DNA from 4 places in the Geodermatophilus arenarius genome. Region 2 is predicted to be linked to each of the others. Evidence: riboswitches for the same ligand, from Rfam matches in the RefSeq annotation. Region 2 holds a riboswitch; each other region holds the start of a gene.
The links. A riboswitch is a leader RNA that binds a small molecule or an ion and turns the genes downstream of it on or off. The one in region 2 is predicted to bind cyclic di-AMP.
Positions count from the first base shown of each region.

Region 1: another riboswitch for cyclic di-AMP. It lies ahead of ACFO3M_RS14420 (aggregation-promoting factor C-terminal-like domain-containing protein); the one in region 2 lies ahead of ACFO3M_RS20885 (transglycosylase family protein).
Region 3: another riboswitch for cyclic di-AMP. It lies ahead of ACFO3M_RS11805 (C40 family peptidase); the one in region 2 lies ahead of ACFO3M_RS20885 (transglycosylase family protein).
Region 4: another riboswitch for cyclic di-AMP. It lies ahead of ACFO3M_RS18480 (C40 family peptidase); the one in region 2 lies ahead of ACFO3M_RS20885 (transglycosylase family protein).

Region 1 covers NZ_JBHSGR010000015.1:63,643-67,038, forward strand. The annotation lists gene ACFO3M_RS14410 (LLM class flavin-dependent oxidoreductase) at 1-152, opposite strand, end outside; gene ACFO3M_RS14415 (hypothetical protein) at 412-1,308, shown strand; cyclic di-AMP (ydaO/yuaA leader) riboswitch at 1,460-1,620, shown strand; gene ACFO3M_RS14420 (aggregation-promoting factor C-terminal-like domain-containing protein) at 1,862-2,800, shown strand; gene ACFO3M_RS14425 (class I SAM-dependent methyltransferase) at 2,808-3,396, shown strand, end outside.
Region 2 covers NZ_JBHSGR010000030.1:14,256-17,651, forward strand. The annotation lists gene treY (malto-oligosyltrehalose synthase) at 1-1,615, shown strand, start outside; cyclic di-AMP (ydaO/yuaA leader) riboswitch at 1,865-1,999, shown strand; gene ACFO3M_RS20885 (transglycosylase family protein) at 2,003-2,602, shown strand; gene treZ (malto-oligosyltrehalose trehalohydrolase) at 2,713-3,396, shown strand, end outside.
Region 3 covers NZ_JBHSGR010000011.1:77,506-80,901, forward strand. The annotation lists gene ACFO3M_RS11800 (carbohydrate kinase family protein) at 1-777, opposite strand, end outside; gene ACFO3M_RS11805 (C40 family peptidase) at 836-1,348, opposite strand; cyclic di-AMP (ydaO/yuaA leader) riboswitch at 1,382-1,466, opposite strand; gene ACFO3M_RS11810 (hypothetical protein) at 1,869-2,027, shown strand; gene ACFO3M_RS11815 (PASTA domain-containing protein) at 2,253-2,837, shown strand; gene ACFO3M_RS11820 (hypothetical protein) at 2,957-3,160, shown strand; gene ACFO3M_RS11825 (fumarylacetoacetate hydrolase family protein) at 3,218-3,396, opposite strand, start outside.
Region 4 covers NZ_JBHSGR010000023.1:12,187-15,582, reverse strand. The annotation lists gene ACFO3M_RS18495 (transglycosylase domain-containing protein) at 1-369, shown strand, start outside; partial or broken gene ACFO3M_RS18490 (YhjD/YihY/BrkB family envelope integrity protein) at 396-1,211, opposite strand; gene ACFO3M_RS18485 (hypothetical protein) at 1,266-1,490, opposite strand; cyclic di-AMP (ydaO/yuaA leader) riboswitch at 1,685-1,817, shown strand; gene ACFO3M_RS18480 (C40 family peptidase) at 1,829-2,944, shown strand; gene ACFO3M_RS18475 (DUF3817 domain-containing protein) at 3,157-3,396, shown strand, end outside.

The sequences.
Region 1 (3,396 bases), on a different contig from region 2:
AGCGCGAAGACGTCGAGGCCCACCTCCTCGGCCTTCTTCGCGATGGTGACGACGGCCTTGATCCGCTCCGCCTCGCTCGGCGTCCGCCCCGTCGTCGGGTCGGTCGTGACGTCGCTGACCGTGAAGACCCCGAACTGCATCTCGTGCTCCATGTGGTTGAGAGTGCAACTACTGTACCCGGCCCAACGACCTGCCCCCGCCGGGCATTCCCGGCGCCTCCGTGACCGTACTGAGACCTCTCGACCGCGCTCGGTGACCGGCCCGGCACGTCCGGGCGCGACCGGTCCGGACGCCCCGCGCGCGTCCGTGTCGACCCGTCCGGCCGCACCCGGCGGGTGGAACTCTGTGATCACCCCCGACCGGCGCGCCGGTGGGGGGCCGGATCGGACGGCGCACCGAGGGGGAACCGGGATGTCGCTGCGGGGACGGGGAGCTGCTCCCGACGGGACCGGGGACGGCACCGCGGAGCCGCCTCCGGGACGTGGGCTCGACGGCCTGCTGGGCACCGGGCCGGTGTTCACCGGGGCGGTCCGCGGCTACGACCGCGTGCAGGTGGACGACTACGTCGCCTGGGCCGAGACCGAGCTGCTGGTCCTGCGCCGGGAGAACGAGCACCTGCTCAGCCGCTACGCCGCCGCGTCGGCCGAGCTGCAGAACGCCCGCCGGCGGCTGGCCCAGCTGGTCCGCGAGCGGCAGAGCCTGCCCGGCCCCGAGGACGCGGCCGCGATCGTGCGGCGGGCCGAGGAGGAGGCCGCCGCGCTGACGGCCGCCGCCGAGGAGGAGGCCGGGCGGATCCGCGCCGAGGCGCTCGCCGAGGCGCAGGCCCGGCTGTCCGGGGTGGCCGAGATGCGCGAGGCGGTGCTCGCCGCCCGCGAGCAGACCCGCAGCGAGGCCGCCGCCGTCCTCGAGGCCGCGGGCCTCGAGGCGGCCCGGCTGGAGGAGGCGGCCGCCGCGGAGCGCGAGCGGCGGGACCGCGAGGCCGCCGCGGCACGGGCGCGGGCCGACGCCGAGGCGCTCGAGCGCCGGCACGCCGTCGAGGCCGAGCTCGAGCCCCTGCGCGACGAGCGCGACCGGGCGCGCGACTGGCTGCGCCTGCTGACCGGGCAGCTGGACGAGGCGCTCGCCGTCGTCACCGGCGTCGTGCCCGACGACGTCCCCGCCCTCGGCGACAAGCGGGGGCTGGCCCGTCTGGAGGAGTCCGCCGGTGGACTCCGGGCGGAGTCGCGTCCTGCGTCGTCCGGGACGGACGTGTCCGACGTGACACCGCTGCACGGGCCCGGCCGGCCCGAGGTGGCCGCGGCCTCCTGACCAGCGGCGACGCGGGGGCGGGTTCCGGGACGAGGGGGTCCGCCCCACCCGTCACGGCCGCACCTCCGGCCCCGGCGGTTGTCACGAACCGGTAACGACCGTACGGTGGCTGGCGTCCGGCTGGTCGTCAGGTCCCCGTCCTGGGGAGCCCGGCCGGACGCCGCCGAGTCGTGTCCGCGCCCGTGGACGCGAGCCGGGGACCCACCGCAGTACTGGGGTGAATCGCGCCCGCCGAGCTCCGGCCCGGCGCGCGTAGGGCTCCTTCCCGCCCGAACCCGTCAGCTAACTCGGTAGGCGGCTCACGGAAGAAACGGAGAGTCCCCGCATGCCCCGCCTCCGGGCCGAAGCGGCCCGCAGGTGCAGCTGCCCGCGCGCACACCGCGCTCCCGCGTCCGCCTGACGCCGGCCGCCCCTGCCCTGCCGCTCCCTGCGACGACGTCGCCGGGGACCCCGTAGTCCGCGACACCCGTAGCCCCGCGCCGCACGCGCATGCCCGAGGTCCGCCTCCGGGCCCGCTGCCGCGCGCACTCTCCCTCGGAGCCCTCACCCCCTCATGTCCCGCCACGTCCCGAACACGCCTGCCGACGCCCCCGCGACCGCCGAGCTCGCCACCGCCGACACCCCCGACACCGCCGCCGAGACCACGGCCGGCACCGCCACCCGCGAGCTGCCCGCGGTCGCGGACGCCGCCGAGGCCCCCGCCCGCCGGCGCCTGTTCCGCCGCGGCGGCCCGCCGCTGGGCCCGCGCCGCCCGGCCCTCCTGCTCGGCGCCGCCGCCGCCGGCGCGCTGATCGTCGGCGTCGTCTCCACCAGCGGCCCCGCCGCCTCCGCCGGTACCGACCCCGCCGCCACCGCGGTCAGCGTCGCCGACGAGCTGGGCATCCCCGAGCAGCAGGCCGCGACCGCCCCCGACCTGACGTCGCTGGCCGACATCGCCGCCTCGCGCGCCGAGCGCAGCGCGCAGGAGGCCGGTGCCGCCCACGCGCAGCTGGCCGCCGAGCAGGCCGAGCGCGACCGCGAGGCCGCCGAGGCCGAGGCCGCCGGCGTCGCCGCCGAGCAGGTGGCCGCCCGCGTCGCCGCGGAGCAGGAGGCCGCCCGCCAGGCCGCCGAGGCGCAGGCCGCCGCCGAGGCCGCCGCCGCGCAGCAGGCCGCCGAGGAGCAGGCCGCCGAGGAGGCCGCCGAGGAGGCCGCGCCCGCCGCGCCCTCCGGCTCCTTCAAGGACTACGCGCTGAGCAAGGTCGGCAGCGGCGAGCAGTTCTCCTGCCTGGAGAAGCTGTGGGGCAAGGAGAGCGGCTGGAACCCCAACGCCCAGAACCCCACCAGCACCGCCTACGGCATCCCGCAGTTCCTGGACTCCACCTGGGCCAGCACCGGGATCGCCAAGACCTCCGACGGCTACCGCCAGATCGACGCCGGCCTGATCTACATCGAGGAGCGCTACGGCTCGCCGTGCGACGCCTGGGCGCACAGCCAGGCCACCGGCTGGTACTGATCGACACGTGATCCATCGAGGGCCGGCCACCCGGGTGGTGCCCGCGGGGTTCGTCCGCGCGCACACCCAGGTGCGCCGGCCCTCGCTCGTCCCCGAGGTGCGGCTGCACGTCGCCGACGACGTCGTCGCCCTGTGGGAGGCGATGGAGACCGCGGCCGGCGGGGCGGGCGGGGAGCCGCCGTTCTGGGCCGCCGCCTGGCCCGGCGGGCAGGCGCTGGCCCGCCACCTGCTCGACGAGCCCGCCACCGTCGCCGGCCGCACGGTGCTCGACCTCGGGTCGGGCAGCGGCCTGGTGGCCGTCGCCGCCGTCCTCGCCGGTGCCCGGTGGGTGCTGGCCAGCGACGTCGACCCGTTCTCCCGGACGGCGGTCGGCGTCAACGCCGGCCTCAACGGCGTCGCGGGCATCAGCGTCACCGGCGACGTGCTGGACCGCGAGCCGCCCGCCGTCGACGTCGTCGTCGCCGGGGACGTCTGCTACGACCGGGAGATGACCGGGCGGGTGCTGCCCTTCCTCGACCGGGCGCGGGCCCGCGGCTGCGAGGTGCTCGTCGGCGACCCCGGCCGCCCGTACCTCCCGCACGAGCGGCTGGAGTCGG
Region 2 (3,396 bases):
GCGCATCGACCACCCCGACGGCCTGGCCGACCCCAAGGAGTACCTGGACCGGCTGGCCGAGGCGTCGGGCGGCCGGTGGACGGTGGTCGAGAAGATCCTCGAGCCCGGTGAGGACCTGCCGGAGAGCTGGCGGGCGGCCGGCACCACCGGCTACGACGCGCTGGCCGAGGTCGGCGACGTCCTGGTCGACCCGGCCGGCGAGGCGGCGCTGACCGCGCTGGACACCGAGCTGTCCGGCCGGGCGGTCGACTACGGGCAGCTGGTGCACGACTGCAAGCGCGAGGTGACCGACGGGATCCTCGGCTCGGAGGTCGCCCGGCTGGTGCGCGTCATCGGCGAGCTGCCGGGCGTCGACGTGGAGACGGAGAAGGAGGCGCTGGCCGAGCTGCTGGCCTCCTTCTCCGTCTACCGCACCTACCTGCCCGACGGCCGCGAGCACCTCGACGCCGCCGTGGGCGACGTCCGCGACCGCCGTCCCGACCTGGTCGCCGCGGTCGACACGCTGCACCCGGTCCTGGCGCAGGCCGGCACCGAGGCGGCCACCCGGTTCGAGCAGACCAGCGGCCCGGTGATGGCCAAGGGCGTCGAGGACAGCGCCTACTACCGGTGGGCGCGGTTCGTGGTGCTCAACGAGGTCGGCGGCGACCCGGCGCGCTTCGGCAGCACCCCGGAGGAGTTCCACGAGGCGCAGGCGCGGCGGCTGGAGCGCAAGCCGGAGTCGATGACGACGCTCACCACGCACGACACCAAGCGCAGCGAGGACACCCGGGCGCGCCTGGCCGTCCTCGCCGAGGTGCCGACGGAGTGGGCGGACCTGGTCCGCGGCTGGCTGTCCCGCCACCCGCTGCCCGACCGGCCGCTGGCGCACCTGGTGTGGCAGAACCTGGTCGGCGCGTGGCCGCTGTCCCGCGAGCGGGCGCACGCCTACGCGGAGAAGGCGGCCCGGGAGGCCGGGCAGTCGACGACGTGGACCGACGTCGACGAGGCGTTCGAGGCGCAGCTGCACGCGATGGTCGACGCCGCCTACGACGACGAGGCCACGAACCGCGAGATCGAGGCCTTCGTCGCGCGGATCGGCCCGGCGGGCCGGTCCAACGGGCTGGCGCAGAAGCTGCTGCAGCTGACGATGCCCGGCGTCCCGGACGTCTACCAGGGCACCGAGCTGTGGGACCACTCGCTCGTCGACCCCGACAACCGCCGCCCGGTCGACTACGACGAGCGGCGCGCGCTGCTGGCCCGGCTCGACGGCGGGGAGGTGCCGGAGGTCGACGACACCGGCGCGGCCAAGCTGCTCGTCGTCTCGCGGGCGCTGCGGCTGCGGCGGGACTCCCCGGAGCTGTTCACCGGCTACACCCCCGTGGCGGCCACCGGGTCCGCCGCGCAGCACGTCGTCGCCTTCGACCGTGGGTCCGGGGAGCAGGGCGGCGCGGTGACCGTGGCGACCCGGCTGCCGGTGGCGCTGGCCGCCACCGGCTGGGGCGACACCGCGCTGACGCTGCCGACCGGTGCGTGGCGCGACGTGCTCACCGGCACGCGGGTCGTCTCCGACGCCGGCGGAGCGCCCGTCGGCGAGCTGCTGGCCCGGCTGCCGGTGGCCCTGCTCGTCCGGAACTGAGACGGAGGTCACGGCGGCGCCTGCCGGCGCCGCCGTGACCTGCGGCCCCTGCCGGCGATCTCGTGCGCGCCGCCCGGCACGGGCCGGGCGACACGCCGTGACGGGTGGTGCCGGTGTGCCGTCTCGTGATGCTCCCGTTACCTTTGCGACCGCACGCGGGCCAACCGACTGCCGCGTGCCGGAGCCGGTCCGCCGAACCCCGTCCGCCGGGCTCCGTTCCTCGAGCACAGCCAGGACGGGGGTGGGGGACCCACTTCGGCGCCTGCACCGCGGTCACGGGGGGACCGGACGCAGCGCCTCGGGGTGAAGCCGCACGCCGTGCGGCCGGGGCACCGATCGCTCCGAACCCGACAGCTCACCTCGCAGGCGGCGGATCGGAGATCCCCCATGCGCACGTCCACGTCCCTGCTCCGCCGTGCCCTCGTGACGACCGGCGTGGCCGCGGCCGCGATCGGCGTCACCGCCGGCCCGGCCTCGGCCGCCGCTCCCAACGACTGGGACGCCGTCGCCCAGTGCGAGTCCAGCGGCAACTGGAGCATCAACACCGGCAACGGCTACTACGGCGGCCTGCAGTTCAGCCAGTCCACCTGGGCGGCCTTCGGCGGCACCGAGTACGCCGCGCGCGCCGACCTGGCCACCAAGGCACAGCAGATCGCCGTCGCCGAGCGCACGCTCGACGTCCAGGGCCCGGGCGCCTGGCCCACCTGCGGCAAGGGCCTGGACCCGGGCGCCCCGGAGGCCGGCTCGCCGGCCGCTGAGCCCGCCGCCGCGCCCGCGCCGGCCGAGCCGGACACGGCCGCCCGGGCCGGGGAGTCCGCCGCCGGGGCGTCCGGCGGCTCGTACACCGTGCGGTCCGGCGACACGCTGGGCACGATCGCCCGGGACCAGGGCGTCGAGGGCGGCTGGAAGGCCCTCTGGTCGGCCAACAGCGGCACCGTCAGCGACCCGGACGTCATCCACGTCGGGCAGGTCCTGCAGCTGCCGTGACCCGGGGCGGCAGCCGGGGGACCCGCTCCCCCGGCTGCCGCTCGCGGTTGACCGCGCCCGCAGCGGGCAAGAGGGACCGGTCAGCCGCACTACCGCTGGGAGGCCCCCGCATGTCCGCACCCGTCGAGTTCGCCGTCTGGGCGCCCGTGCCCGAGCGTGTGCGCCTGCAGGTCGACGGCACGGTGCACGACATGCGCCGCGACGACGACGGCTGGTGGCGGGCCGAGGTCGAGGCCGGCCCGGAGTCCGACTACGGCTACCTGCTCGGCGACGACGACACGCCGCGCCCCGACCCGCGCTCGCGTCGCCAGCCCGACGGCGTGCACGGCCTGTCCCGCCGGTTCGACCCGTCGGCGTACGCCTGGGGCGACACCGCCTGGACCGGGCGCCCGCTCGCCGGCGGCGTCGTCTACGAGCTGCACGTCGGCACGTTCACGCCCGAGGGCACCCTCGACTCGGCCATCGACCGGCTGGGCCACCTCGCCGACCTCGGCGTCGACTTCGTCGAGCTGCTGCCGGTCAACGGCTTCGACGGCACGCACAACTGGGGCTACGACGGCGTCCTCTGGTACACGGTGCAGGAGAGCTACGGCGGCCCCGCGGCCTACCAGCGGTTCGTCGACGCCTGCCACCAGCGCGGGATCGGCGTCATCCAGGACGTCGTCTACAACCACCTGGGCCCGTCGGGGAACTACCTGCCCCTGTTCATGCCGATCTTCTCGGAGGGCGGCGCGAACACCTGGGGCGAGTCGGTCAACCTGTCCGGGCCGGACTCCGACGAGGTCCGCCGCTAC
Region 3 (3,396 bases), on a different contig from region 2:
GCCTGTCGTGTCGCGCGGTCCGCCCGCCGGCAGCGGCTCCACCGGGACCTCCACCGTGCCCGCCGCCGTGACGACCCGGGTCGGCCGGGCGCCGGCGTGCACCAGCACCAGCGGCGGCGCCCAGGTGGGCAGGGCGCTGTCCAGGCCCAGGGCCGTGGCCTCCGCGGCGTCGCAGCAGAGCACGTCCGGACGCAGCCCGGCGAGCAGCTCCACGTAGCCATCGGCACCGTGTCGCTCGATCCGGGCGGCCGCGGCGACGTCCGCGCTCACCGGCACGCCGAGGTCGTGCGCCGTGCCGGCCGCGGCCCGCACCGCATCGGGGAAGCGCAGCAGGTCGTAGCCGTCGAGGTGGACGACGGCGGCGCCGGCGAACCACTCCGGCCGGACGTCGGCCGGCTCCAGGCCGCCCTCGCCGCGGTCGGTCAGCACCGTGCGCTCGCCGTCGGCATGCACGAGCACCGTCGACAGCGGCGCGCGCCCGCGGCGGACCACCGCGAGCTCGACGCCCCTCCGAGCGAGACCGGCCAGCAGCCCGTCGGCCAGCGGGTCGGCGCCGGCCCAGCCCGCGAACCGCGCCGGCGCACCTAGGCGGGCCACGCCGGCGGTGACGTTGGCGGGGGCGCCGCCGGCCGTCGTCGTCCGCTCGACCCGCTGCTGGCCGCCGGCCACCAGCGGCGCGGACAGCTCGAGCAGCTGGTCGGCGACGAGCTTGCCCACCGCCACCACCGGCCCGGGGCCGGCCGGCCGCGGCCAGGCGGGATCGCCGGCGGACACCACCCGAGGACGGTTCGGTGCCCCCGGCCGGGCGAGCCGGCCGGGGACACCGTTCCGCGCGTCAGGCGACGCGGCGCGCGCCCACGTACTCCGGCATCGAGTCCAGGCTCACGACGGCCACCGGCTTGCCGGCGGTCGAGGCGTGGACCATCTGGCCGTTGCCGATGTACATGCCCACGTGCGACACGGGGCTGTAGAAGAACACCAGGTCGCCCGGCTGCAGGTCGGCCTTCGCCACCGGGGTGCCGAACGTCGACTGGGCCTTCGAGGTGCGCGGGATCGAGACGCCCGCCGCCTGGTAGCTGTAGCTGGTCAGGCCCGAGCAGTCGAACGAGTTCGGGCCGGTGGCGCCGTACACGTACGGGTCACCGACCTGGGCCAGGGCGGTGTCGACGGCGGTCTGGGCCGCGCCGTTGGGAGCGGCCGCCGGTGCGGCGGCGACCGTCGCGGTACCCCCGTCGCCCGCGGCGGCCGACGCCGGGAGGGGTGAGAGGGCGATGCCGGCTCCGGCGATGGCCGCGACGGCGATGCCGCGGAACGAACGACGGGCGGTGGACGTGCGTGCAGTCGTCATCGACGACGGTTCTCCTGTTCTCCGCGACCGCCTACCGGGTTAGCTGACGGGTTCGGGCGGAGGAGTCGCCCGGCGCGACGGAGCGCGCTTCACCCCAGTGCTCACGTGGGTCCCCGGTCCGGGCGCCGGCCGGCTGCCGGCCGCCTGGTTCGGCGTGTCCGGCGGGTGTCACACGGGAGGTGACTGAGGGCCGGCCGGACCGCGACGACGGTAGGGAGGGGTGTTGCAGCGTTCAACCGGATCGCATCCGCGCCACGCCCGGCCGCGAGCCGCGGACTTGACGCGGGCCGCGGATCCGAATCGCCCGTCCCACCAGCGCAGGAGCCGTTCCCTCCGCCGCTCGACCTCCGACACGCAGGCGCCGACACGCCGGGGCGGACGAGAAAGGGCGCAGCGGTGCGTCCGCACAGCGCGTCAGCGGCCCACCACGACGGGAGCGGGGAAGCCCCGGGGATCGCGACGGTTGCGCCGCCCGTTGACGGGGCACCGGAACCAGCAGTCGAGAGGAGGGAGTCCCCCCATGGGCATGATGAGGAACCTGATCGCCTCGGGCGTCGCCGCCAAGGTCGTCCAGGAGCTCCGGAAGCCGCAGAACCAGGCCAAGATCAAGCAGTTCATCCGCGACTTCCAGGCCAAGAACGCGAAGGGCGGCAAGGGTCAGGCCGGTCGCGGCTACTGACCTGCGAGCGCGACCGCGGCCCCCGTCCCCCACCCAGGACGGGGGCCGCGGCGTGTCCGGGGGGACCGGCGAGGCGACCGGGGCACTTCGTGACCGTCCCGCTACGACGCCGTGCCGGACGTCCCGGGGAGCACCGTCCCGCCGTGGCACGCTCCCGCGGTTCCTCCCGCGACGGCGGTGCGACTGCACCCGCCGCGGGTCCCTCCAGCACGACGGGGTGTCCCCATGACCCAACCGCCGCCCGGCCAGCCCTGGCAGCCGCCGCAGGGCCCCCTGCCCGGCTTCCTGCCCCCGCCTCCGGAGAAGAAGGAGACGCCGGTCTACCTGCGTCCCTGGTTCGCCGTCCTCGCGCTGGTCCTCGTCGTCGCAACCGTCGGCGCCGCGCTCGGCGGTGGCGACGACGAGGCGGCGACCGCCGCCGCGAGCACCACGACGGTCACCGAGACCGTGACGGCGACCTCCAGCCCCCAGCCGGCCGTCCCGCCCGTCTCCAGCGCACCGCCGCCGGCCGTCGTGCCGAGCACCACCGCCGCCCCGAGCACCCCGGCCCCGACCACGCCGGCCGCGCCGGTGGTCGACTTCGCCATGCCGTCGGTGGTCGGGATGACCCTGCAGGACGCCCAGGACCTGATCCAGGCCAACGGCGTCTTCCTCAGCCTGTCCCACGACCTGCTCGGCACCCGCAACCAGGTGCTCGACGCCAACTGGAGGGTCTGCACGCAGAACGTCCCGGCCGGCCAGCGGGTCACCGGCGCGGCGGAGGGGACGATCGACCTCGGCGTCGTGAAGCTCGAGGAGAGCTGCCCCTGACCCGTCGCGGGGCGGACGCCGACCGCCCGAGCCGTGTCCGGGGCGGCGGGCCGGGTACCCCGTGCCCCGACCGGGGTGAGCCCAGCCGTCCGGTCGGAGCACGGCTGAGGAGGTCCGCGATGACCCAGGGTCCGCCGAACGGCGGCTCGGACGGCCGCACCGACGACCACGTGCTGCCCGGTGAGCACCCCGACGAGAACGGCGTCGCCGACGACGCTCCCGAGCAGGGACCCCGCGCTGCCCAGGGACCCATGGGCAGCGGGGACCGCCCCGGCTTCCCCGGCGCCGCCGAGGGCACCGGGATGGGCCAGGCGGAGGACTGACCGGCGCGCGCCCGTGCTCCGGCTCCACCGTGGGGCGGAGCACGGGCACGCTCCGCCCTAGGCCCGCGCGGCCGTCGCGGGGGGACCCAGCGGCACCGGGTCGGGGCCGGCGACGATGCGTGCGGTCACCGTGCCGATCCGCTCGACCGTCACCGCGACCTCCACGCCCGGCCGCAGCCACGGGTGCTGGTCCTCGCCGTGCAGCGACCGCAGCTCCAGCAGGCACCCGGTGCCGA
Region 4 (3,396 bases), on a different contig from region 2:
GACGAGCCGGCCGGCACCCTCCTGGGCACCAGCCCGCCGCGCGGCGGCCGCGCCGTGCCGGGCCAGCTGGTGTCGATCCTGGTGAGCAACGGCAGCGACTACGTGGAACCGGCGCCCGAGCCCGCGCCCCCCACGGAGCCGGCGCCCGCGCCCCCGACCGGGCCGCCGCCCGCGCCCGGGACGAGGCCGCCGACGACGTCCCCGCCGACGTCCCCGCCGCCGCCCCCGGCGCCGGAGCCGCCCCAGACGCCGGAGCCGCCGCCACCGGCCACGGAGCCGCCGACCGCACCGGCCACGCCGCCGCCCCCGCCCGCCGCGCCCGCCACGGAGGCCCCGCCGCCCGGCTCCCCCTGGCGGCCGACGGCCTGACGCCGCCCCAGCCGCGCGTCGAGGGACTGGGTGAGCAGCCACCCGGCCAGCAGGACCAGGTGCAGCAGGAACAGCCACAGGCCGATGGCGACCACCGCACCGACGACCACCAGGCCGCCGAAGGGCGCGCCGAGGTCCAGGGGCAGCGACAGGAACAGCACGAAGCCCTGCAGGAAGCCGGACAGGCAGGCCGCGGTGAACAGCGCGCCGCTGACCAGCGCGCCCCACCGGCGCCGGCCGCCGGCCACCACGCCGTAGCCCCAGAGGATGGGCACGGTCAGCACGAACAGCACCGAGTAGTAGCCGACGGCGAACCGCCCGATCAGGGGCCCGGCGCCGTCCTCGCGGGCCAGGTCGGCCATGGCCGTGGCGGCCAGCAGCAGCGGGTACAGCAGCAGGGGCGTCACCACGACCAGGGGCAGCGTGAGCAGCCGGCCCCGCCAGCCGGTGAGGTTCTCCCGCCGCTGGCTGAACCGCATCAGCGCCCGCCGCAGCCCCTCGCCGTACAGCGACAGCGGCAGCAGCGCCAGCGCGAACCCCAGCAGGTCCAGCCGGACGCCGGCGTCGACCAGCCGGGCCACCGCGTCCGGCGCGCCCAGTGACTCCGGCAGCAGCTCGGCCAGCCGCTCGCTGCGCCCGCGGACCTCCCCGGCCGAGGTGGCCAGCGCGGTCAGCCGGACGGAGACCAGCACCAGCGGCACCACCGCGATGCCGGCGTAGAAGGTCAGGCCCGCGCCGATCAGCGCGAGGTCACGGCCGCGCAGCAGGCGCCGGGCACCGGCCAGCAGCGCGCGCGTCTCGACCCGCAACCGGGCCGCCGTCCACCTGCGTGCCGGGCTCACCCGCCCATGCCACCAGTCCCGGCGGCCCGGCGCCCGCCGGGGACCGGACGGCGCTCAGTCGTCGGTGCTCGCGTCGTCGGTGGTGGGGGCGTCGTTGCCCGGGTTCTGGCCGGTCTCCTGGCAACTGGCGTCGTTCTCGTTGCTGGCGTTGCCGCCGGCGGAGTCGCAGTTGGTCGGGCCGCGGGAGAAGTCGGTGTTGTCGCCACAGGCGACCAGGGAGCCGAGCAGGGCGAGCACGACGAGCGGCCGGGCCAGGCGCATCCGCGTGGAAGAGGACATGCAGCAATCGGTACACGTCCCCACGGCCGCGCAAACCGGCGGGGGTCGGGAACCTCCCGGAGTCGCCTGGTCACCGTCCGTGACTGATGTAATTACACCGGGGTGATTGTCACACGCCGGTCACGGACCTTACGCTGAGTGTGTCCAACGGGGCGCTCCGTCACCAGTCCGGGTGACACCCCGTGGACGCCGTCGAGCCGGTCCTCCCGCAGCGGAGACCGGGCCGGGGACCCATCGCAGTCCTGGGGTGTAGCGCGTGTCCGCACGCGCCGGGCGACTCCACGCCCGAACCCGTCAGCTAACCCGGTAGGCGGCCTGGGAGAAGGAGAGACCGCCGCGTGGCGTCCCTGCGCACGTCCGTCCCCGGCACGCCCGCGACCGGCCGCGGCCGCCGCGCCGCCCTCGCGCTCGTCGGCGCCCTCGGCATCGGTCTCGGGCTGGGGGCCGTCCCGGCGCCGGCCCGGGCGGAGGAGCCGACGTCGGCCGCCGAGGCCGCGCAGCTGGTCGCCGCCCGGGGCCACGAGCTCGAGGCCGTCACCGAGCAGTTCAACGAGGCCCGCGAGGCGCTCGTCGCCCAGCAGGCCGCCGCCGACGCCGCCGCCGCGCAGCTGGCCGCCGCCCAGGCCGCCGTGGACACCGCGCGGCAGCAGGTGATCGGGATCGCCCGGTCGGCCTACACCGGCGACAGCATGGGCTCGCTGCAGGCGCTCATGACCAGCGAGGACGCCGACGAGTTCGTCAACCGCGTCACCCTGCTGCAGGGCGTCGCCGGTTACCAGGGCGAGCTGCTCGGCCAGGCCGCGGCCGCCACCGAGACCGCCACCGCCGCGCAGGCCGCCGCCGCCGAGGCCGCCGCCGAGGCGCAGCGCCAGTACGACGCCGTCGCCGCCCAGCAGGCAGACCTCGAGGCGCAGATCGCCGCCTACCAGACCGACTACGCCCGGCTGAGCGCCGAGGAGCGGCGCGCCGCCCTCGAGGCCGCCGCCGCGGCGCACGCCGCCGAGGACTCCCGCGCCAGCCGCGACGAGGAGCGCGAGGACACTGCGTCGTCCTCCGCGTCCTCCTCCGCCGAGGAGCCGGCCGCGGCGGCCGCGCCGGCCAGCGGCGTCGCCGGGACCGTCGTCGCCACCGCCATGGCCCAGCGCGGCAAGCCCTACGTGTGGGCGGCCGCCGGCCCGAGCTCGTTCGACTGCTCCGGCCTCACCCAGTACGCCTTCCGCGCCGCGGGGATCAGCCTCCCGCACTCCAGCAGGATGCAGTCGACGATGGGCACCGCGGTCTCCCGCGCGAACCTGCAGCCCGGTGACCTGGTCTTCTTCTACAGCCCGGTGAGCCACGTCGGCATCTACATCGGCAACGGCCAGATGGTGCACGCGCCGACGTCGGGCGACGTCGTCAAGGTCGCCAGCATCGACGCGATGGGCGGCTACGCCGGCGCCCGCCGCATCGGCTGACGCGGGTCGCGCCTCAGCCGGGGCAGCGCCGCGGCCACCGGGTCCGGCCGCAGGTCGGCCAGCCGGCGCAGCAGGACCGGACGGGACCCCCGCTGCGCCGGACCCCGCACGACCCGACCCTGCCACGCACCTCACACCCCGCGACCGGGACGCCGGCGCCCGCTGCCGCGTTGACCCTCCGGAACCGCCCCCGACCCGAGGACCGCGCACCGATGAACCCCCGCACCGTCGCCCTGGCCTTCCGCGTCGTCGCCGTCGCCGAGGCCCTCTCCTGGATCGGCCTGCTGGCCGGCATGTACGTCAAGTACGTGCCGGAGACCTCGGAGGCCGGCGTCCAGGTGTTCGGGCCGGTCCACGGCGCGGTGTTCATCGCCTACGTGGTCGTGGCGCTGGTCGCCGCGCGGGTGCTCGGCTGGTCCCGGTGGACGACGCTGCTCGCGCTGGCCGCCTCC